4 regions of the Heyndrickxia sp. FSL W8-0496 genome follow, and region 1 is predicted to be linked to each of the others. Evidence: riboswitches for the same ligand, from Rfam matches in the RefSeq annotation. Region 1 holds a riboswitch; each other region holds the start of a gene.
What was found. A riboswitch is a leader RNA that binds a small molecule or an ion and turns the genes downstream of it on or off. The one in region 1 is predicted to bind S-adenosylmethionine.

Region 1 (6,018 bases):
TATTTGGAGCTTCTCCACCATGTGTAATGATACCATGAATTCTCACATCTGTAGGTAATTGCTGGCGTAATGCATTGATTCCATTGAATAATTGGATAACAGCATCCAACGCATTAATTCCCTTTTCAGGCGAACCAGATGCATGGGCTGCCTTTCCATAAAAATGAAAATCTAGCGGATCTACAGCAAGAAAAGGTGTCGTGATACCTGTTTTTCCAGAAGGATGAATGATTAAAGCAATGTCAACTCCTTCTAATAATCCATGTTTAACGAAGCTTCCTTTTGCACTGCCATTTGGCCCTCCTTCTTCCGCTGGTGTCCCAAATACTACTACTTCTCCACCTGTTTCATCAATTACTTCAGCTAAGGCAATCCCCGCTGCAACACTTGTCGTACCAATGATATTATGACCACAAGCATGACCTAAGCCTGGCAAAGCATCATATTCGGCAAGAAATGCAATTCGAGGTCCTTTTTTAGCTGAAGATTTTCGTGCAACAAATCCTGTTTCATGCCCTGCAACATTACGAGTTACCTCGAAACCAGCTTTTTCAAGAATAGCTGTTAATGTCTTTGCTGCAAAGAACTCTTGATTTCCTATTTCAGGATTTTCGTGAATTTTATGGCTTGCCTCAATGTATAGCTCCCTTGAATCCTCAATGCTTTTTACAATACTTTCTCTTAAACTTTCTGTTTGTATTGTCATTATTTTTCCCCTTCCTATTTCTCATTTTTCATATATTTTTAATCAGAATTAAAGGTAGTAAATGCTAAAAAATCGACTAAACCTTATTTAATAATCCCATCAAGATCTTTAATTGGCATATCAACCACGATTGATCCACCTTTTGTATCTTTTTTGATTGCTTCCTCTACTTCCTTACTATGATAAATCTCAAGAATTTTTTTATAGATTTTGTTATCCTTTTCCTTTGTTCGTGCAGCAATAATATTAATATATGGCTTTACCGAATCACTATTTGGATCCTCGAGATAAATAGATTCCTTTGTAATATTAAGACCTGCTTGGCCTGCCACCCCATTATTAATGACTGATGCAGCAACATCTTTTAGAACACGAGGTGTTTGTTGCGCCACAACTGGTGTAATCTTAAGTTTCTTTGGATTTTCGACAATCCCACTTGGGTCACCAAATAGACCAAAATCGTCCTTTAATTTAATTAGACCTGCTGATTGCAATAATAATAGAGCACGTGCTTGATTTGACGGGTCGTTAGGAATCGCAATTTCTCCTCCAGTCGGGATATCGTCAGGATTTTTATATTTATCAGAAAACATTCCCATAGGTGCGATTTGTGTAGTTCCAATTGGTGTAATATCTAGGTTATGTTCTTCTTTAAATTGGTTTAGAAAAGCTATATGCTGAAAGGCATTCAGATCGATATCTCCATCGGCTAGTGCTTGATTTGGAATCGTATAATCAGAGAATTCCTTTAATTTAACTGTTATACCCTCTTTTTTTGCCTTTTCTTTAATAATATCCCACATTTGTCCGTCCGATCCTGTCACTCCAATCGTCACGACTTTACTATCTTTTCCACTAGTTTCTTTGCCACAGGCAGCAAGAAGGGAAAGGGTGATTACTGCAATAATGCTTAGTAAAAATGATTTTTTCATTTATATTTCCTCTTTTCTTATGATGTTTTTATTAGTGCTTTATTTTTATCTACGAAGAAAAATTCTCGCTAAGTAGTTACCAACAAATTGAGCAATTTGCACAAGAATAATCAATAACACAACTGTCACAATCATCACTTGCGTATCAAAGCGTTGATAACCATAGGTCATCGCCAAATCTCCAAGGCCACCGCCACCTACTGTACCTGCCATGGCTGAAAAATCAATTAATCCAACGGTGATAAAGGTAATTCCTAAAATTAGTGGACCCAAGGCTTCACGGATTAATACTCCGAAGATAATTTGTAGCTTACCTGCCCCCATGGCCTTCGCTGCTTCTATAATCCCCGGATCGATCGATACAAGATTGTTTTCGACCACACGTGCAATTCCGAAGGATGCTGCTATTGTCATCGGAAAGATGGCTGCAGCTGTTCCAATGGTTGACCCCATCACCATCCTAGTAATTGGGCTAATGGCAACGAGAAAAATAATAAATGGAATCGGTCGAATAATATTTATTAAAATATTTAAGATAGTAGATACCGTTTTATTTTCTAAAATATTGCCTTTTCGAGTGACGAAAAGGAGTAAACCAATAATCGTTCCAATGATTGTTGAAAAGATTAATGTAAAAATAACCATAGTCACTGTTTGACCCGATGCCTGCACTACTCTGGGCCAAAATGTACTCCAATCAACTTGCATGAGTTGTAACCTCCTTTATTTGTACAAATCTTTCTAAATGCTTCACTGCCTTATCCACTTCATGATCTGTCCCTTGTAATTCAACGATAAGCTGGCCAAAAAGCACTTCCTGTAACTCACTAATATTGCCGTAAATGATATTAACATCTACTTGATAGGACTTCGCAATATCAGAAAGCAACGGTTTACTTGTCTCTTCCCCAGTAAAAACTAATCTGTATAAGCGACTTGATGGGTTAGATCGTAATTTTTCAAATAGTTTAGAAGAGATTTTGTCATTTAAAACAGAACTAATAAAATTCTTAGTTGTTTGTGTTTTTGGATTTGTGAAAATATCAAAAACCGATCCTTCCTCTATGACCCTTCCGTTTTCCATCACTGCTACTCTGTCACATATATTGCGAATGACTTGCATTTCATGGGTGATTAATAGAATGGTCACATTGTATTCTTCATTTACCTTTTTTAACAGATTCAAAATATCACTAGTAGTTTCTGGATCTAATGCAGAGGTAGCCTCATCACAGATAAGAATATCTGGAGATGTAGCAAGGGCTCTTGCAATACCAACCCGCTGTTTTTGACCACCAGACAATTGTTCAGGATAATACTTCGCTTTATCTGCTAATCCTACAAATTGTAAAAGCTCTGTTACTCTACGATTAATCTCCTGTTTTGGCACCTTCGCAAGTTTTAATGGATAAGCAACATTTCCAAACACCGTTCGGGAGTTAAATAGATTAAAGGTCTGAAAGATCATTCCAATTCTTTGCCTCATCATCCTGAGTTCCTTCTCTGTAAGCGATAAATTTTCCTGATCATTAACAATCACTTTTCCAGATGTTGGTCGTTCTAATAGATTTACCAGCCGAAGTAGGGTACTTTTCCCGGCTCCACTGAAGCCGATGACACCAAATATTTCCCCTTTTTCAATCGATAAGAAGACATCCTGCACAGCTGCAACTTCTCTGCCTTTTGACTGGAAAACCTTACTTACACCTTCAAACTTAATCATGTTGTATTCTCCTCTCAAGAACAAAAAAACCCTTCTTCTTATCCACACACAGATAAGAAGAAGGGTTTATATTAACCGCTCTACTTCTTATCTTTCAAGCTGATAAAACAATCAGCTTGCAGGAATTAGCACGGTATTTGCAAAATAGCAAACCCGTTGCCGAGGCTTCGCAGGGCCAGTCCCTCCACCTCTCTGGATAAGTAATAGTCATTTTATTTAATTTTTGTTCAATTAATTATGTTCAATAATATTCCGAAATATAATATAAGTCAATATCTTTTTTCATTTTTCTCAAATAATTTTTTTTTAATGAAATCTATGAATTCGACATAGTGGATTCCTTTTTAACCACTAATTTCGGCTTATGCTCACCTTAGTGCCTATCGGAACAATTTTCGAAAGGGAAAGAACATCCTTATTGTACATTCGAATACACCCATGTGAAACCAGCTTCCCAATTGAGGCAGGATTATTAGTCCCGTGTATTCCATAGTGCGGCTTCGATAATCCCATCCACATGATACCGAATGGACCTCCTGGATTTGGCTGTTTATTGATGATTGTATATACCCCTTTAGGTGTAGGGGTCAGCATCTTCCCCACCCCGATTGGATAGGTTTTGACAACTCTTCCGGCATTCAACAATGTCAAACGGCGTTTTGCTGTTGATACATGAATTTCATATGCCACTTTCCCCACCTCCATTCATACATTATGCATACTCATGGATAATGAACCAAATAGACATAAAAAAATTTAGTATGTATCAAATAGATACAATCATTTTCAATGCCTCAAGACTCGTTTCCTTTGAACCAAAAGCTGTTCAGATAGTTGGTTGCTTTGCAAAAGTCCTACTGCCGACTTTTACTTCTAATAAAGGGTTCAGTGTTATTATGAAGTTTGTAGTTCTTTTCTCGGTGTCATGAAAGGTTCTCTTGTTCTTAACCTATTCTATTAGAGACAAATAACATCATGGAGGAGAATTTTTGGTAAAATATATTTAACAATCATAAGGAGCTTGATAATCATGAGCAAAAGTGATTTAGAAAAATTAACATTCGAGTTAAATAAAATAAAAGAACTAAATAGTAAATTATTGGAGAATAATATTCAACCGATATTGAAAGAAAAAGTTCAGGATTTTTTAGATGCCTTTGAAGATTATTTTAGAGAAAGAGGGCTTGTTGTAAACGCAGGTCACTTGACTGTTCGCGCAGCTTTCGATTCCTTAGAGTTTACTGCTTTTTCAAAGGGCGACCCGACTATATTTATATTAAAGGATAGAGAAACAATCGCCTCCATATCTGTTAAATACAAAACACCAACACGGTCCGCCTCATATCAGTTTGACACTGAAGAAGAACAGTTAAAATGGGAAATAAAAAAGGAAAATACATTATTTAGTTATCTGGAGAATCCTGAATTCTACTATACCGGTAGCGAATTCGGAAGACCATATTACGATCCTTTGGTTGTACTTGAGAGTATATTTCATGTGTAAAAGCACTCATTATCGTGCTTTTACACATCCATATACTAAATAAAACTGTTTTTGGCAGTTGCACTATCACTAATATCCGGATCAACAACAGAGGATAAGGGGAGATTCATTAAAGAAAAATCCCCATTCTGTTCTCCGAATGCCTGGTTGCGCTTATATGAAGTAAACTGGTCAATGGCTTGAACGGGGCCAGCATTAATTACAGATGAATTATCCACTGAATTAATCTTAAAACCTAGCATATTTACAACGGTTGGTGTGAAAAAGAACATTGATAACCACTCCCAAAGCTTCTATCTTTTATATTGGCTCTTTCCTTAATCAATTTTGCAGTTTAGAAATGTTTTAGCAAATAACTATCGGCTGAAGACCGCTGCGCCTTTCATTACATTGAAAAAAGAGCTACAAACTCCATTAAAATTGCTGAATCCTTTATGGATGTAAAAGCCTGCAGTTGTGCTTTTACAAAGGCAACAAACTATACAAAAACAGCATTTATATAAGACTATTTTTGACTGATGGTGAATCAAGGACATCTGAATCAGCAACCACTGAAACTGGTAGCAGCATTTGAGCAAAATCACCATTTTGTTCACCAAGTCCTTGATTCCTCTTGTACGAAACAAAAATATCTAAATATTGATTCGTTCCCATATTTAATACTGCGGAATGATCAAGGGAATTTACTTTTAGGCTTTGAAAGTTAATCGTAACTGGAGCAAATATCATCAAATCTCCCCCTTTTAGGAAGGAATAATCCAGAAAACAGAAAACACCATGTTTGTTATAAAGAATGTTTACTACTAAACGTATCCTCTAAATCGTCATCAATAGTTATAGAAACTGGAGTCAGCTGAATGATAGAATCAGCTAAATTTTGACCAAATGCTTGATTTTTCTTTGCATATACTCTCTTGCCAATCATCACTGTTGAACCGAAAGAAATTGAACTCCCATGATCCGAAGAGTTAATTTTTATATGATCTAAGTTAATGTTTGTTATTTCAAACATGAGTAATTTTCATTTAACCTCCTTCCACATCCCACTATAAAATTTATATTCCCCATAATGAAAAGAAGAACAGCTATTTGCCAATACCATCAATCACTGGATTACATGTTCACGTTTTGAAGAATACATAACTAGATAACA
Region 2 (6,018 bases), 1.1 Mb from region 1:
CTCCAGGCTTTTTCGTAAAATAATGTCCTGGTTCTAATTTTTTTATTCCTTTTGTCATTGTTTCTGGTTCAGGAACAAATTGATAGGTCATATAATGTTGTGCTGCATCATAATTAAGCTCTTCATGGTCCATTGCAAGTAGAATACTTTTCTTCTCTGATGCAAAGAATGTCCGTTTTTCTTCTTCACGATAGAAAAATGGTTTAATGCCGAATGGATCGCGAGCACCAATTAAAACTTGCTCTTGTTTATCCCAAATCGTAAAAGCAAACATTCCCCTAAGTTTCTCCACCGCTTTTTCTTTATAATGACTATAAAGAGCAATAATTACTTCTGTATCTGAAGAAGTTTCAAAAGTAAGTCCCATCTCAATTAGTTCATTTCTGAGCTCAACATAATTATATATTTCACCATTAAAAATAATCCAATAGCGCTCATTTTCATAGGTTAATGGCTGGTGTCCACTTTCTATATCAATAATACTTAATCTGCGGAAACCAAATTGGATATGCTCATCTTCAAAAAAACCTTCATCATCTGGTCCACGATGTGTAATAATATCATTCATATTCTTAAAAAGCTGTCTATCCGAATCTCTTAAACCAATCTCTCGGTCATGAATACAACCAACAAATCCACACATTTATGTATGTCACCTACTCCATTTCTAATTAACATACTTTATTAAAGGCCAACCGCCTTTTAAAAATACACTCCACTATACTATCATTATTTTACTTTTTTTGCAGTAGACATTATATATATTTTTATGGAAAGAACTACAAGTGAATAACAAACGTGCAAGCATCTTGCTCAGCCCCGCCAAGTTATGGTAACGCTTTTGATTTTCCTTTGGTGAGGTTGTTTGGAATCAGGCTCGACGTAAACAACAATCATGTGATTAATATCTACGGTGCATATTTTCCTTAAGAATAAAAAATGGGGCTACCCATGTAGCCCCATTTCATTCTTTAAAGTGAAAAGTCACGTAATGCTTCTGCTTTGTCTGTTCTCTCCCATGGAAGATCAAGATCATGACGACCGAAATGGCCATATGCAGCTGTTTGCTTGTAAATTGGACGGCGCAAATCAAGCATTTTAATAATCCCAGCTGGACGTAGGTCAAAATGCTTTCTAACTGCTTCGATTAAGATATCCTCTTCAACCTTCCCTGTTCCAAATGTATCAATTGAAATAGACACCGGTTGAGCTACCCCAATCGCGTAAGCAAGTTGAACTTCACACTTATCAGCAAGACCTGCAGCTACAATATTCTTAGCAACATATCTAGCCGCGTAAGCTGCTGAACGGTCAACTTTTGTAGGATCTTTACCAGAGAATGCTCCGCCACCATGACGTGCATAGCCACCATAAGTATCAACAATTATTTTACGACCTGTTAAACCAGCATCACCTTGTGGTCCACCAATTACGAAACGACCAGTCGGATTAATAAAATATTTGGTATTTTCATCGATTAACTCTTTTGGAACTACTGGATTAATCACATATTCTTTCACATTACGTTGAATTTGTTCTAAGCTTATTTCCGGATGATGCTGAGTAGATATGACAATTGTATCAATACGAACAGGTTTGTCATTTTCATCATATTCAACTGTTACCTGGGTTTTAGCATCAGGACGCAAATATGGAAGAATATCCTCTTTACGAACTTCAGAAATTCTTCGTGCTAGCTTATGAGCTAAGGAAATAGGTAATGGCATTAATTCTTTTGTTTCATTACATGCAAAACCAAACATTAACCCTTGGTCACCTGCACCAATAGCCTCAATTTCCTCTTCAGACATCTGACCTTCACGAGCTTCTAATGCTTTATCTACACCCATTGCAATATCTGCAGATTGTTCATCAATAGAAGTTAGCACTGCACATGTTTCTGCGTCAAAGCCATATTTTGCACGAGTATATCCAATTCCTTTAATTGTTTCACGAACAATTTTCGGAATATCCACATATGTACTTGTTGTAATTTCACCAGCAACAAGTACAAGCCCTGTAGTTACAGATGTTTCACATGCTACACGAGCATTTGGATCTTTAGCTAAAATTGCATCTAAAATCCCATCAGAAATTTGATCACAGATTTTATCTGGATGACCTTCTGTTACAGATTCAGATGTGAATAAACGACGCTTTTTTGTCATATTTATTCCTCCCAAAAATTACTTCTATCTATTTTTACGCTTCACGGTACTCATTCCCTAATAGTATGAAATAAACCATAGATTTTATCCTTTAATGTTAAGGAGCAAAATCCTTTTCATGGGTTTAGAAAGACGATATTGTATAAAAGATGGCTTTTCGTATTCTTGTTAAATTTATGCAGAAATTTACCTAATAGCTACAAAGATTAGAATAGAAAAAATAAAACCTTTCCCCGCATGTTTATGAGAGGAAAGGTTAAGATCCATTATCGCGCCTTTCACTCTTATCGTTCAAGGTATTCCCTTGCGTCAGGTTAGCACCATTGCTTTCTAGTTTAGAAAATCTTAAAATTAGATTACACAATCGATAAACATCGGTTATGATCTAACTAAAAAATTCTAACATAGAATGCCGGTTGCTGGGTTTCATCGGGCCTGTCCCTCCACCAGCTCGGGATAAGAGTATCCGTTCAAGGTAAAATATTACGCAATTTGCAAGTTCGTGTCAACATGTTCCTACAAAAATTTTTATTCATCTCTTATTTCCTATTAAATAGATCACGAAATGTATGAAGAAAATATGTCGAAATAATGTTGTTAAAAAAAATGTGCACAAATAGTATAGACTATTAATACAATTGTGTTATACTAATTAACGAATAAAAAACAATCTTTAAATTTTTGAATAAAGGAAGGTTAGTATAATGAAATCTGTCGCATTTTCAAATACATTAGCTGAAATTTTAACTGGAAAAAATGTGTTATCCCAACTATCTGTTCCTCAATTAGTGGAAAAAGTGTTACAACGTAAAGAGGGAAAATTAACATCAACTGGTGCTGTTTGTGCTGAAACTGGTAAATATACTGGCCGCTCCCCTAAAGATAAATATATTGTTGAAGAAGCTTCTACAAAAGATCTTATTGATTGGGGTTCTGTAAACCAACCAATTTCGGAGGAATCATTTGATAAGCTATATAAAAAAGTTAGTAATTATCTTAAGGAACAAAATGAAATATTTGTTTTTAAAGGTTTTGCAGGTGCAGATAATAAGAGTCGCTTACCGATTCAAGTAGTAAATGAATATGCATGGCATAATCTATTTGCACATCAATTATTTATCCGTCCAACTGAAGATGAATTACAAACACATCAAGCAGAGTTTACCATATTGTCAGCACCGAATGTGAAAGCGGATCCAACGACCGATGGAACTAACTCTGAAACATTTATCGCTGTTTCATTTGAACGTCGTATAATCTTAATTGGTGGAACTGAGTATGCTGGAGAAATGAAAAAAGGAATTTTCTCCATTATGAACTATCTACTACCTCAAAAAGACATCCTACCTATGCACTGTTCTGCCAATGTTGGAGCAGAGGGTGATGTTGCGTTATTTTTCGGATTATCAGGTACAGGAAAAACTACACTATCCGCTGATCCAAATCGCCGTCTAATCGGGGATGACGAACATGGATGGTCTTCAAATGGAGTTTTCAATATTGAAGGCGGCTGCTATGCAAAATGCATTGGATTAACAAGAGAAAAAGAACCACAAATTTTTGATGCCATTCGCTTTGGGTCTGTCTTAGAAAATGTCGTTATAGATCCAAAAACTAGACTTCCCCTTTATGAGGATGCTACATTAACTGAAAATACACGAGCTGCTTATCCAATTCAAGCGATTGATAATATTATCGAACCGAGTATTGCTGGCCATCCACAAACAATAGTATTTTTAACTGCTGATGCATTTGGAGTGTTACCTCCTATTAGCAAGCTTACGAAAGAACAAGCTATGTATCATTTCCTAAGTGGCTACACTTCAAAATTAGCAGGTACAGAGCGTGGAATTACTTCACCTGAAGCTACATTCTCAACTTGCTTTGGTTCACCATTCCTTCCATTACCTGCAACAGTGTATGCAGAAATGCTTGGTAAAAAGATTGATGAACATGGGGTTCAAGTCTTTCTTGTCAACACAGGTTGGACTGGCGGAGAATATGGTGTTGGTAGCCGAATGAAATTAAGCTATACTCGTGCAATGGTGCAAGCTGCACTTGAAGGTGAATTAACTCATGTTGAAACGTCACAAGATGAAATTTTTGGACTGCATATCCCATTACATGTTCCTGGTGTACCAGATGAAGTGTTAATCCCAAATAAAACATGGACGAATCAACAGGAATATACAGATAAAGCAAAAGAGCTTGCTGCAAAATTCAACGCTAATTTCAAAAAATTCCACAATGTACCACAAGAAATTGAGGTAAATGGCGGACCGATTTTTAAATAATTTACTATTAAAAGCCCTTTTTTCAAACATTGTTGCTATTTAAGTAAAGTTATAACTAATAAGTACCGACGGAGGATCACTACATGTTTCATTTCACTGAGAAAAGAACTACAATCTCCATAAGATCCGCTAGAATCCTTTATTGGGAGTAAGATCGGTAGTTAGGTTTTTACAAAAGCAACAAACGATGCAAAAACAGCTATATAAAAAGAGGTTGATACGACATGATCAACCTCTTTTTTATATTCTACATTCTACTTTTAAAAATTACTTAACTGCTAGTTCTTTTTTTAGTTTATCGAATTTAAAGAAACAAGTTGATAAATAATTCTCGTTTTTCCGTTTTCCCACTCCATCTTTTTAATCACTGCTGTCCCGCTTGTATCGCTTTCTTTTGATCGACGAATATCTAATGGGATTTCAATTGGATACAGACGATAATCATCTTTCTCTAAAATAAATAGATTCTCCTCTAATCTCTGTTCCTTACCTTTTGTTACAATCATTGTATTTAGTTCTAATGGCATACCCATAATCATATTCTCCTCTTTCGTACATGTTTTCTCTTATTTTATCATGCTTCATGCTTACTTTTCATCCATGAACATAAATCATTGACGATTTGCCGATTCATTGCTGGTGGAAAATAATGAGTATAATTAGCAAAATACCAAGTTTCCACTTTCCTTCCAAATGAGGTTAATCGTTCCTCCAATCTTTTTGCATGTTCAATAGATACATTTTCATCTTTTTCCCCATGTATGATCAAGATGGGTTGGGTTAGTTTTTCAATGAAAAATAGTGGCGTACGATCCTGATATCGTTCTGGGTATTTATTCGGCGTGCCACCTATAACCCTCTTGAGCATTTTTCGCAAATCTTTTCTTTCTTCATAAGTTAGAATCATGTCAGATACCCCTCCCCAAGTGACAACTGATAATGCTTCTTTGCGTGCTATCGCTGTATGTAATGCCATGATTCCCCCTCTAGAAAAACCAAAAATATGGATTCGTTTACTATTTACTCGATGATATTGTTTAAGTAGATCGAATGCAGCGTATGCATCTACTCGATCATTTCCTGCAAAATCTTCATTTCCTTCTCCCCCCCTATTACCACGGTAAAAGGGAGCAAAGACGATAAATCCCTCCGCAGCAAATTGTCCAATTCTAGCTGGACGAACCATCCCCACACTTTTTATCCCTCCCCTTAGATAGAGAAAACCATCATATATTTGTTCATCCTTCGGTTCTGCTAATAATCCCTTTACTCTTAATTCATCAGACCAATATGTAATCATATACATTCGTACCTTAGGATTTGGTGATGGAAAGGGCTGTTTCTCTATGATTAAACCATTACATTTCTGATTCGTATGCAATACGCTAACCTCCAACTACTAAAATCTTTCAAAAAAATAGGCATTCACACATTTATTAATTCCTCATACGATATTTTATCAGACAAAGGCGAAAGTACCATACCCCTTACGGAATATGGCATTGTACAATCGTTAAACAGCTAAAGGAGGATTATAGTATGAAAAAATGGGTTAA
Region 3 (6,018 bases), 2.5 Mb from region 1:
ATACTTCTGAACCTAATTACAACTCCACATATAGGAAAGAACTTTCGGTTTTAAAAAGTGAAGCTCTAAAAAAATTTGTAAATGTTCCATGCGTTTATTATGAAGATGATGAACAGAACATTATTTTAATGGAAAAAATACAGGGCGTAACATTTGATCAGTTCCTTTTATCAAATTTTCAATATAGACAATTTGGTGAAGTTCTAGGTTATATTCATTCTATTGATATTAAATTTTTTCGAGATGATTTGTTAAAGATTAATTTGAGGCAGGATAATTATCTAAATGTGTACCTTACAAATTTAAGAAATAGAGTAAAGCAGTTTTCAGATCAGGAATATAAGAAATTATTGAATAAACTTACGGAACAATTTACAACCATTGAATATAGAGAAGTTCTCAATCATGGTGACTATCATTTTTTGAATGTCATACTGGATAATAATAAAAAAGCAGTTGTTTTGGATTGGGAAAAAGCTAAAATTGCTGATTATCGTTTTGATTTAGCGAATTCTCTTATAATGGGCTACACCTGGTTCGGCATTGATTTTAAAGAACCGATGTTAGATGGGTATAAAAAGATTACAGGAAAGAAAATAAAGGATTTAGAATTATTTGAGGCATTACTAAGCTTTGATTCTTTTACAAAAATGATACCTTTAATCGAAGGATCAGATGATTCACATATAAGGGATCGGTCATTTAAATGGTTGTTGAGACGCTATGAACTGTTTGTTAAATACCACGGTAAAAGGTTAAAAAAAGCGGAAGACTTCTTATTCTCTAAAGGCTTATATTTACATGAAATATAGTTCCATCATTCATAGCTATTAACGATTTGATAGCATACTTGAAAAATCGTCAAAATAGGGAGGTGATTGGGTGTTTGAGAATAAAAGTATTTGGTCGACCATTTTTAGCATCCTGGGAATTATGTTATATATTATTAGTTATCGAATATTTGATAACCCGACTTTTAGTGAAAAAATGATAATAGCAATAATCATTTTTGGTAGTTTAGTTTCAATGTTTTTAAGCATTGGATATGGAATAATAGGAATGAAAAAGAAGGAAAGAGGTCCTTTCAAATATATAGGCATAACCATTATATTTCTTTTCTTTGTAAGTATAGCATTATCACCAATTTTTATGGGGTTATTTGGATTCAGGGAACCTTAATCTGAGATGAGGCCAACTATTTTTTATACTACTTAAAAACAATATTCACTTCAATCAATAGTTTCGTATATCCAAAATCGAGTATGGTTACCAATACTCGATTTTGGATATTTGTAAATAATCAATTGCTAGTCGAAGATGAGGCGGCTGCAGTAGCAGCAGAAATTGCTGCAATCGAAGCAGCTTGTTGCGCTAGTATAATTGCTTGAATATTAGTTGCTGTTCCTATGGAAAGAAGATCTTTGTCTTGGATTTTATCCTTCACTAGCATTTGAATAGAGAATAGTAAGCTCATCTCTTTATACCAACGGAATAGTTTTTTTCATTTAGAATTAAATCAATCGAAATGATTTCAGAAATGTATTTTTCAGGCTCGTCTAATAAAGCCAGTACACCAATGGTGGAAAAATGAATTCCTTTAATTTTTAAGTGATGCTTTCGGAATTGCTCTTATAGATTTACGCTGTTTTCTGCTAATCTTTCACGATTATTATTTTCTCCATAAGTAAGAATATGGGATAAAAATTACAAATCATTTCCTTTGCAGAATACTCGTTCTCCTAAATAGTGATAGAAAAATTCAATGTTTTCCATTTGATGTTCAATAGAACAGTTTATATTGGTAAGTAATACGGCTAAGGGATAATCATCATTCGATGTAAGAAAGAAATGTTTGCTTTTCATCGCCTTATATAGCTCCATCGCTAGACCTGCTTGATCACTTCTATCCATCCCTTCCATTGGGTGAGATAATAATGTATATGCAGCTAAATAAGTATATGGTCCCTAGTGAAATCCTTTTTTAGTTAGAGCATTATAACATTCTTTTAAATCACTGAATGCCTGAATCGGATCGGGAAATTGATTAATTAATAAAGATGCTAATGTATATCTCATCTCCTGATTTATACCTGAATACCACTTTATGTCTTTTTTTAGAAAATCAGATACGTTTAGAAATTCTTTAGGTTCTAGTTCCTTGCCAGATATCATAAACTGTGAAGCAATACTCATTCAAATTCGTTTATCGATACCCCAACTAATAGCATTTGTTAAGGCATCGAAAGAAGAGACGAATTTTTCTGCTTGTTTTGCTATGTCCTGTAACATGAAAGCTCCCCCAATTTGTTAATTTGTACTTTTATTTACGTATGTAGGTATAAAAAAGTTTCAAATGAGTGATTGATTAATACTATTATAACCTATAAAAATACTTGGAATAATTCTTGACAAATTTATCCTTTGTATATATGATATTCACAATGAAATAATTCTTATCAAGAGAAGCCGAGGGACTGGTCCGTTGACGCTTCAGCAACCTCTACATGAAGTAGAAAGGTGCTAATTCCAGCAAGCATAGTCTTGAGAGATAAGAGAGATCACATGAACAGTAAAGTCCTCTTTTCTTTTGAATGGAGGACTTTTTTATTGCTAATTTTTCATTAAAGCTCTAAAGGAAGGGATAACTTATGAATAAAATTGTCATTCTTTGTGGGAGTCCTCAAGAAAAGTCAAAAATCGAAGTAGTTCTTCGACATATACAAACTATACTTGAAAGCGAAGGTTTTTCTATAACATTTTTATCTGTTTTAGATTTTTCACCGGTAAACTTAATAAAGGAGTATTATAACAGTATAGAAATAAAAAAATTTACAGAAGTGATGGAGGAAGCAGATGGAGTTCTAATTGGCTCTCCAGTATATAAAGCTTCCTATACAGGAGCTTTAAAGTCACTCATTGATTTATTACCAGAGGGTGCATTAAAAGGAACACCTGTATTTCCATTAATGGTAGGAGGAACAGGTGCCCATCTTTTAGCAATAGAATATGCACTAAAACCACTAATCAATAGTTTAAAAGGAAAGCCAACGCATGGGATATATATTTTAGATAGCCAAATTGATCGAATGAGTAAAGATAGTCCTATTATTGATGTGGAGATCGTAAATCGACTATACGTACAGTTAAATGATTTTGTTCGATCCATTCAAATTAAAAATCCGTTTATAGCATAATTGAAGATGTTACTGTGTTTTAAATTAAGGCTCTTTTCTCAAACCTTGTTGCTATTTAGTAAAGTTATCACTAATAAATATCAACTGAGGATCGCTACACGTTTCATTTTACTGAGAAAAAAGTTGCAATCTCCATAAGAACCGCTAGAATCCTTAATTGGAAGTAAAAGCCGGTAGTTGGGCTTTTACAAAAGCAACAACTATACGAAAAAAAGTATTCATCAGAATCATTTATTTTAATAAGTAATGACAAATATAAGGGGGGATTTTATGAGAAAAAGAATTAGTGAAGAAATAATGAAAATTGAAGAAACCTATCGAGTGAAGATATTATATGCATGTGAATCTGGTAGTCGTGCATGGGGGGTTCCTTCTAAGGACAGTGATTATGATGTTCGGTTCATTTATATTCATTCAAAAGATTGGTATTTATCTATCGACCAGAAACGGGATGTAATAGAATTACCTATTAATGATTTACTTGATATGAATGGATGGGAATTAACAAAAGCTTTAAGGCTTTTTCGAAAATCAAATCCTTCGCTTCTTGAGTGGTTGAATTCTAGTATTGTTTATTATCAAGCTTATTCAACAATTGAGAAAATGAAAAATCTATCAAGTCAAGTTTTTGTTCCTACCGCTTCCATGTACCATTATTTAAATATGGGTAAACGAAACTTTCACAATTTTATGGAGAAAGATTATGTGAAAATTAAAAAATATTTTTATGTACTTCGCCCTGTTTTAGCATGTAAATGGATTGAAACATACAACACTTTCCCACCAATAGAATTTGCTGTGTTGCTTGAACAAATGATTCAAGAGGATGAAATCAAAACAACTATTAATCAATTGCTTGAAAGAAAGCAACATGGCGATGAAAGCGACCAGGAACTCAGAAACGATATGCTTTACCATTATTTAAAAAAGGAAATGGCTCATTTAACTGATTTTGCTCACACTTTAAATAGTAAGGTGGTTGACCCAACGGACAAATTAAATCACTTATTTAGAGAGACATTAGATGAAGTTTGGGGATGATGCTATGCTCCATTCATCCTCTTTCCCTATTTTTTGTGAAAGCTGGGTTTTATAAGTTTTGTACATTTTTTTGTAGCGAGGTAGAATATTGCTCTTTCCTGTAAACTATCTCCTCAATTGCAGTGCTCCTTTATTTGTATCAGCCATAAAGTTAACAGTTGTCGATGACCACCTGTAATACTTCCATAAAAATTACAAGCTTCCTCGAAAATGTTGTCTATAAAAGTAAAGATAATTAGACCATTTTCTGTACCATGGGAATTAACTCTTATTTATTTGTTCCCAAATACATACTAGACACACATTCTCTTCAATATTTCGCAAAATGTGTTCCAATCCCCATCCTTGAGACAGATTATCTGCAATATTCTCGCATAATGTGTATCCATCGCCGTCCCTGAGACAGATTATCTGCAATATTCTCACAAAATGTGTTCCAACCTCAATACTGAGGATATATTTTCCCTATCACTCTCGTTCTATCTATATCAAAATCCTTCTTAATTATAGACTTCCCCCAAATTCAAGTCTAAACCTTCTCCATATAACTGTCTCAATTCAAAGAAGTATTTATAATGTTCCTCTATCATTATTTATAACATTGATTTTTGGTTTCAAAGAGTATCCGTCTCCTTAGGATGCGTATATTCCATTAGCCAGGCATCCCTGTATTCCCCTTCATGTAGCTCATGTTTTGGTAATAGTTTTACTTTCCTTAAATCGCATTTTTCATAACAGGCTATCGCACGTTTATTCCAGGTTTGGGGATCCATCACTACTCTCATCGCCTTTTTCTGAGTAGTTAAATAATCAATCATTGAACTTACAATGAGCTTTCCTAGGCCTTTGTTCCAATAATTTACCTCTCCTATAAATTGGTCAGTGCCATAAATAATTTCAGATCCAACTGCATACCCGTATTTAATTTTTGTCTCAACGTCTAGTGCATAATACTGAATATATCCGATTGGAATTCCTCGATGTTCTATAATGCACCCAATTACATCTTGACTCTTCCGATCATAAAAATGTTTATCTACCATTTCTAAATCATGTGGTCGATCCCGTCCCTCGTAAAATTGTAGTACCATTGGGTCCGATAGCCATTTTATTAGTAAATGTTTATCATTTTCACTTAGTCTTCGGACTAGTATTTCGCCTTTTTGATAAATCATATAAATTCTCCTTTAGCATAAAATACTAAGTATGAATTCTATTCTTCTTTTAAAATATCCTGCCAAATCAGGTGAATTTACAGCTAGGGTATTCATCTTCAGTATGATCGGAAAAGCTGCAATCGCGAAAAATGTAATTTTATCTGAATAATGTTAAAATAATAAGTGGGGTTTTTAATGGTTCTGCAAACAGTTTTTAAAAAGTGAAATATTTTTAAACTATTTATTATGGCTGTTCACTATTTCCAAAAAACTATTTGATAAATTTACATGAATGAAATACATGAAAGTTTAATAATTAACTAAAAATACTATGAAAAGGGGTGATGTCATGGGACAAGGATATAGGAAAAGTTTGAAAATTGCTCCAGGTATTAGATTAAATGTTACTAATGAGGCAAGTGGAGCAAATGTTAGTGAAACAGGGTTACGTTATCGTGTTCATTCAAGTGTGCAAGGACGAACTGAAGATGTTCCAGGAACAGAAATCTCTTCTACTGGCTTAATTTTTAATAAAAGGGAAATGTATAGTCCAGCTTATAATAAAATGTTGGACATTACACGTCAATTACGTGAACAGAATAATCTCCAGGAATTGGAGAGAAATC
Region 4 (6,018 bases), 4.1 Mb from region 1:
AAGTATGAACAAGATGATCATTTGACTAGTTTTAATCAAGCATACCAGGCCATTTTAGATCATCACCCTGATCTTGTATTTACATTAGATTTAACAGGGAATGTTCTATCATTTAATAATAAGGTCCCCTCAATGTTTGGATATGATAATAGTGAAATAAGTGGTTCGTTTAAAAAGTATGTAGCACCAGAATCATTAGATCATTCCATCTATTACTTTCAACAAGCATGCAATGGTAGACCTGAAAATTATGACATTGCCTTACTACATAAAAATGGGTCTGCCATTGAAGTAAATATTAATTTAATTCCTATTATTAAACACAAAAAGATTGTTGCTATATTTGGTATTGCTAAAGATATAACGAAAAGTAAGGGAATTGAAAAGAAGCTCAAAGAAAATGAAGAGCAGTTTAAAAAAATTTGCAATAATTTAGAAGTATGTATTTGGTCACAAGATCTTAAGACTAAAAAAATATTATTTGTTTCTGAAGGACTTTATAATATTACAGGTTATTCTTCTGAGGAGATGATGACCAATTCCTTTCTATGGAAGGATATTATTTATGAGCAAGATCATTCCATTTATTTTGAGAAGCAAAGTGAGTTAAAGAAAGGGAAATCCATTCATCATCAGTACAGAATCATTCATAAGAATGGTTCGATTCGTTGGCTGCAGGATCAAACGATTCCTTTTATAAACGAAAAGGGAGACATTACAAGACTGGATGGAATTATTTCGGACATAACAGAACAAAAAAGCAATGAGGAGCAAATTGCTTATTTTGCCTATCATGATTATTTGACGGATTTACCGAATAGAAGAATGTTTGATGAAGTATTGCAATCATTGATTGAGGATTCACAGGAAAAAAATCAATCATTTGCCATTATTTTTCTGGATATGGATCGATTCAAATACATTAATGACTCTTTAAACCATGATATTGGCCATGAACTATTGATACAGATCGGACACCGATTAGTTGAAATGATACCTGATAAAGAATTGGTTGCTAGAATCGGTGGAGATGAATTTGCCATTTTGTTAAGAAATAACAAGTATATTTATGATTTAAATCAAGTAGGGGAACAAATTATTAAAGGAATAAAAGAACCGTTTACTATAAATGATTATGAGCTGTATGTTTCTGCAAGTGTAGGGATTTGTCAATATCCTTTAGATGGTAAGGATGCATGGACTTTGCTAAAAAATACAGATAGTGCTCTTTATCGAGCAAAGGATCTTGGGAAGGATAATTATGTTATATATTCCCAATCAATAATGAAGTGTCCAAATAAATCTACATTCTTTGATAAGGATGTAAGAAGAGCATTAACTAACAATGAGTTTAGGGTTGATTTTCAACCTAGAATTGATGTTAAAACAAATAAAATGGTCAGTGCTGAGGCATTAATACGTTGGGAGCATCCAGAACGAGGACTTGTCCTTCCAGGAGAATTTATTCCTTTTGCTGAAGAATCAGGCTTAATTGTAGACATTGGAGACTGGGTTATTCGATATGTATGTGAACAAATAAGACATTGGCAAGTTCAATCCATACCGGTCGTCCCTGTTTCAATTAATATTTCACCGAAAAGTTTCTTGAAAAGAAACTGGAGTATAGGTGTAATGCAAATTTTGCAAGATACTGGGGTTAGTCCAAACTTGCTTGAATTTGAAATCACTGAAAGAATTATTATGCAAAATGAAAAGATAGTCTATGATTCGATAAAAGATTTTAAAGAAAGAGGGATTACATTCTCTTTAGATGATTTTGGTACAGGATATGCTTCTATTACCTATTTGAAACAATTTCAATTTGAATATGTTAAGATTGATCGTTCGTTAATACAAAATATTCATTTGGACTCTCAAGATGCTGCCCTAACAAAGGCAATTATTGAATTAGCACATGGGCTAAGGATGAAGGTTGTTGCAGAAGGAATTGAAACAGTTGAACAATTTCAGATTCTACAATCGTTTCAATGTGATGAAGTACAAGGGTATTTATATAGTAAGCCTTTAAAGACTGAGCAGTTTGAATCATTTATGAGTAAGGGGATCCATTAAAATCGATGATTAGGGATGAAAGGAGTTTATACTCCTTTTTTTTATACTTGACAATAGTCAGAATACTGGATATATTAAATTTTAAGTAATTCCAAGTTTTCTTATAGGAATATATAATTTAGTTTTTTCTTATCTAGAGCGGTGGAGGGACTGGCCCTATGATACCCGGCAACCTTAATCTCCTTGATTAAACGGTGCTAATTCCAGCAGAGCAAATAGGTTCTGAAAGATAAGAGGAGATTGTTCAAGTATTTTGAGCCTTTCTTCTTTTCGGTAGAAGAAAGGTTTTTCGATTTTTAGGGGTGATGAAAAAGTGGGTAGTTGAAGATGATATCCTTTTTGTTGGCTAAGGTACAGAAAAATGTAAAGAGAGGGGATTTTTTTCATGGAGAACAAAAGGAAGGTAGTTAGCATTATTAGTTGTTTTGCATTCGTTATGTTATTGGCAGGCTGTACAACATCAGCAAATCATTCATCAACCGATGAAAATGGAACGAAGATTCGTAAGGTGAAAGTAGCTTTTGATCAATCCTCCAAGCCTATTTCATACATAGATGAGAATGGGAATCCAACTGGGTATGATGTAGAGGTAATGAAATTAGTCGATAAACTCTTACCTGAATATGAATTTGAGTATGTAGGTACAACGAGTGATGATTTACTATTAGGGGTGGAACAAGGGAAATTTCAGGTTGGAGTAAAAAATGCATTCTGGACCGAAGAAAGGACAAAGAAATTTATTTATCCTAAAGAATTTCTTGGACTGAGTAGTACAGGACTTGTATTAAAGAAAGAAAATAAGGAGATTAAAAGTTTAGAAGACTTTGCTTCTGCGGGATACACCCTCGCACCGATTGCCGCAAATAATGCTCAGTATACAGTTATTGATGAATATAATCAGTCACACCCAGATAATAAAATTAAGCTCAAGGCAGGAGAAACCTTTTCGGTTGATGTTGTTCAATGGGTGAATGAAGGACGTGTAGATGGTGGAGTAATGATTGAGGGTCCTTTTAAAAAACAGGTAGAGGAGAAAAATGGTCCTTATCATCATTTAGTTAATGATGTTGTCTATAATGAATTCGCCGTAATAAAAACCTGGCCACTATTTAATAAAAAAGAGCAGGAATTTGCGGATGCATATGACCAAGCGATCAAACAACTGCAAGAAAAAAAAGAAACGAATGAGTTAAGTAAGAAATTTTACGGAAGAGATTTATTTGAAGTATTAGATCAAGCGAAAAAGTAGGGAAAATGGAGGGGGATAATGGAAAAATACTTTGATGCATCTTATATATTCAAATCCATCCCAATGCTGCTTCCTTTTCTAAAAGTAACATTTATTGTTACTGGCTTATCGGTAATGTTTGGAACCATTCTAGGGTTTATTTTGGCGATAGGAAAAATAGGAAAAGGTAAAATTGCTAGAAAAATTGCTAATGGCTACACCACTGCCTTAAGATGTACGCCATCGATTGTTTTGTTATTTCTAGTCTATTATGGGGTTCCAGCACTATTAGAAAAATTTTCAGTTCAGACTAGTAATGTAGACAAAATTGTTTTTGTAGTAATTACTTTTTCTCTTCAGTTTGGCGCATTTATGTCTGAAGTAATAAGGAGTGCGTATGAATCTGTGGATAAAGGGCAATTCGAGGCTGCTGTTAGTGTGGGATTAAGTCCTTTTCAGGCATATAGAAGAATTGTCTTTCCACAGGCATTTGTAGTAGCTATTCCAAACTTTGGAAACAGTCTATTGGAGTTAATTAAAGAAGGCTCTTTAGCATATACGATCGGCCTAATAGATGTAATGGGGAAAGCCAATCTCATTATTGCAAGTAATTATAATGCACATGCTTTAGAGATCTATTTGGCATTATCGATCATCTATTGGATTATTTCTATTGTGATCGAACAAGTATTTTTAAAATTTGAAAAGGGATTTAGTAAAGGAAAACAATCATTGAAATCAACATAAGGAGGAACGCGAGTGCAGGGTAGCTTTAATCTTGAGTTTTTAGTCGATACGTTTTTTGTTGCTTTATCAGGCGTACCCACTGCCTTAATTATAACGATTGTCGCATTAATAGTCGCCTCACCATTTGGTTTTTTATTGGCATTAACAAGAATTAATCGCATCCCAATTTTAAGTCAATTTTCGAGAATATATGTTTCATTTGTTCGTGGAACACCTGTAATCGTTCAGATATTTATTATCTATAACAGCGTACCTTTAGTAATATCATCATTATTCTCTAAGCTCCATATAGATAAAAATGTTTATGAGGTGAATCCGATATGGTATGCATTTATTGTATTTTCTCTAAATACGATTGCCATCTTAATTGAAATATTTCGTTCCTCATTAATAACAGTAAGTAAAGGACAATTAGAAGCTGCCCAATCTGTCGGATTAACGAATGTTCAAGCCTATCGAAGAATTATTATTCCACAAGCATTAGTGGTGGCATTGCCAAATATTTGCACCGCTACGGTAAATCTGATAAAAGCAACTTCCTTAGGCTATGCTATGTCCTTACCTGAAATTACTTTAAAGGCAAAGGTAGCGGCAAATGTAGGATATAACTATGTTGAGGCCTATATTGATATTTTTCTCGTGTATTTGATTATTTGTAGCTTAACGGAATATGGGTTCAAGCTATTTGAAAGAAAACTTAGCTCCTATAAAACAACTACAGCAAAAGGGGGGCAACAGTATGCTTGAAATTAAGAATGTGCATAAAACATTTGGGAAAAGTGAAGTATTAAAAGGGGTAAATTTGAGCATAAGTAAAGGAGATGTTGTTGTTATTCTTGGTCCTAGCGGATCTGGTAAAACGACATTGTTAAGATGCATTAATTTTCTTGAAAGGGCCGATCAAGGTCAGGCTGTTTTTGGGAATATGAATGTAAATCTTAAAGCAGCTACTAAAAAACAAATTCATGAGGTCAGGCAAAAGGTTGCGTTTGTTTTTCAAAATTATAATCTTTTTAATAATAAAACAGCATTAGAGAATGTAACAGAAGGTTTAATTATTGGAAGGAAAATGATAAAAGAAAAAGCAATTGAAATTGCAAAGAAATCTTTGGATAAGGTTGGATTATCGGATAAATATAATGCTTATCCAAATGAATTGTCAGGTGGGCAACAACAAAGAGTAGGTATTGCAAGAGCGATCGCGTTGAATCCAGAGATTATCTTATTTGATGAACCTACTTCAGCTCTTGATCCTGAGCTGGTTGGTGAGGTTTTAAACATCATGAAGAAGATTGCCAATGAAGGAACGACAATGTTGGTAGTTACACATGAAATGTCATTTGCACAGGATGTAGCTAATCGTGTTGTATTTATGGATGAAGGTGCGGTAGTAGAGGAGGGGACACCGAAGGAAATTTTTACACAACCTAAGGAAGAAAGGACACAACAGTTCTTAAAACGAGTCCTACCGAAGGAATATATTTATTATATTTGAGAAAAGAACAGGGTTTTCTAGTAAGAGGATAAATTTGTCCTCTTATAGACAACCCATTTCTAATGCTTAGCATTGTTGTTATTTAGGTAAATGTATTAACGTATAAAAAGAGTTTAAGAACGAGAATTCTTTTTAATTCACTGATAAACGAACTGCAAACATGAACCATGTTACATGAAAAAAACGACGGTAGGGGGCTTTTTCAAATGTAACAAACGAACGAAACCATTAAATAGACAAATCAAGAACAATTGGGATGGGGGTATTACCAAACAAATAGACCAACAATCATTGCACTAAGTAAGGATACTCCAATCCCGCTTACTAATAGCTTCCATACATTTTTGCCAATAATTTCGGAGCTCTCTTCACCGAAAATAGAGTTGTAGGTTCCATAAATCATACCTACTGTACTAAAATTAGCAAAAGACGTTAAGAAAGTAACCGAAACTGCTATCGTATGGGGCGCCATATT

Region 2: another riboswitch for S-adenosylmethionine. It lies ahead of metK (methionine adenosyltransferase); the one in region 1 lies ahead of NST63_RS02320 (methionine ABC transporter ATP-binding protein).
Region 3: another riboswitch for S-adenosylmethionine. It lies ahead of ssuE (NADPH-dependent FMN reductase); the one in region 1 lies ahead of NST63_RS02320 (methionine ABC transporter ATP-binding protein).
Region 4: another riboswitch for S-adenosylmethionine. It lies ahead of NST63_RS23040 (transporter substrate-binding domain-containing protein); the one in region 1 lies ahead of NST63_RS02320 (methionine ABC transporter ATP-binding protein).

What each region holds. Positions count from the first base shown of each region.
Region 1 is NZ_JBBOXX010000001.1:404,987-411,004, reverse strand. It holds gene NST63_RS02335 (M20 family metallopeptidase) at 1-706, opposite strand, end outside; gene NST63_RS02330 (MetQ/NlpA family ABC transporter substrate-binding protein) at 790-1,638, opposite strand; gene NST63_RS02325 (methionine ABC transporter permease) at 1,684-2,346, opposite strand; gene NST63_RS02320 (methionine ABC transporter ATP-binding protein) at 2,336-3,361, opposite strand; SAM riboswitch class I at 3,446-3,564, opposite strand; gene NST63_RS02315 (L,D-transpeptidase) at 3,713-4,051, opposite strand; gene NST63_RS02310 (hypothetical protein) at 4,392-4,865, shown strand; gene NST63_RS02305 (spore germination protein) at 4,901-5,137, opposite strand; gene NST63_RS02300 (hypothetical protein) at 5,361-5,594, opposite strand; gene NST63_RS02295 (hypothetical protein) at 5,650-5,790, opposite strand; gene NST63_RS02290 (MFS transporter) at 5,971-6,018, opposite strand, start outside.
Region 2 is NZ_JBBOXX010000001.1:1,500,529-1,506,546, reverse strand. It holds gene asnB (asparagine synthase (glutamine-hydrolyzing)) at 1-643, opposite strand, end outside; gene metK (methionine adenosyltransferase) at 972-2,168, opposite strand; SAM riboswitch class I at 2,450-2,631, opposite strand; gene pckA (phosphoenolpyruvate carboxykinase (ATP)) at 2,873-4,462, shown strand; gene NST63_RS07515 (DUF2584 domain-containing protein) at 4,753-4,995, opposite strand; gene NST63_RS07510 (alpha/beta hydrolase family protein) at 5,037-5,768, opposite strand; gene NST63_RS07505 (ABC transporter substrate-binding protein) at 6,002-6,018, shown strand, end outside.
Region 3 is NZ_JBBOXX010000001.1:2,913,916-2,919,933, reverse strand. It holds gene NST63_RS14795 (aminoglycoside phosphotransferase family protein) at 1-812, shown strand, start outside; gene NST63_RS14790 (hypothetical protein) at 883-1,179, shown strand; gene NST63_RS14785 (hypothetical protein) at 1,301-1,474, opposite strand; partial or broken gene NST63_RS14780 (DUF4003 family protein) at 1,705-2,193, opposite strand; SAM riboswitch class I at 2,451-2,555, shown strand; gene ssuE (NADPH-dependent FMN reductase) at 2,649-3,194, shown strand; gene NST63_RS14770 (nucleotidyltransferase domain-containing protein) at 3,465-4,235, shown strand; gene NST63_RS14765 (GNAT family N-acetyltransferase) at 4,850-5,410, opposite strand; gene NST63_RS14760 (DUF4236 domain-containing protein) at 5,742-6,018, shown strand, end outside.
Region 4 is NZ_JBBOXX010000001.1:4,543,064-4,549,081, reverse strand. It holds gene NST63_RS23045 (sensor domain-containing protein) at 1-2,073, shown strand, start outside; SAM riboswitch class I at 2,200-2,309, shown strand; gene NST63_RS23040 (transporter substrate-binding domain-containing protein) at 2,459-3,322, shown strand; gene NST63_RS23035 (amino acid ABC transporter permease) at 3,341-4,048, shown strand; gene NST63_RS23030 (amino acid ABC transporter permease) at 4,061-4,795, shown strand; gene NST63_RS23025 (amino acid ABC transporter ATP-binding protein) at 4,788-5,543, shown strand; gene NST63_RS23020 (nucleoside transporter C-terminal domain-containing protein) at 5,809-6,018, opposite strand, start outside.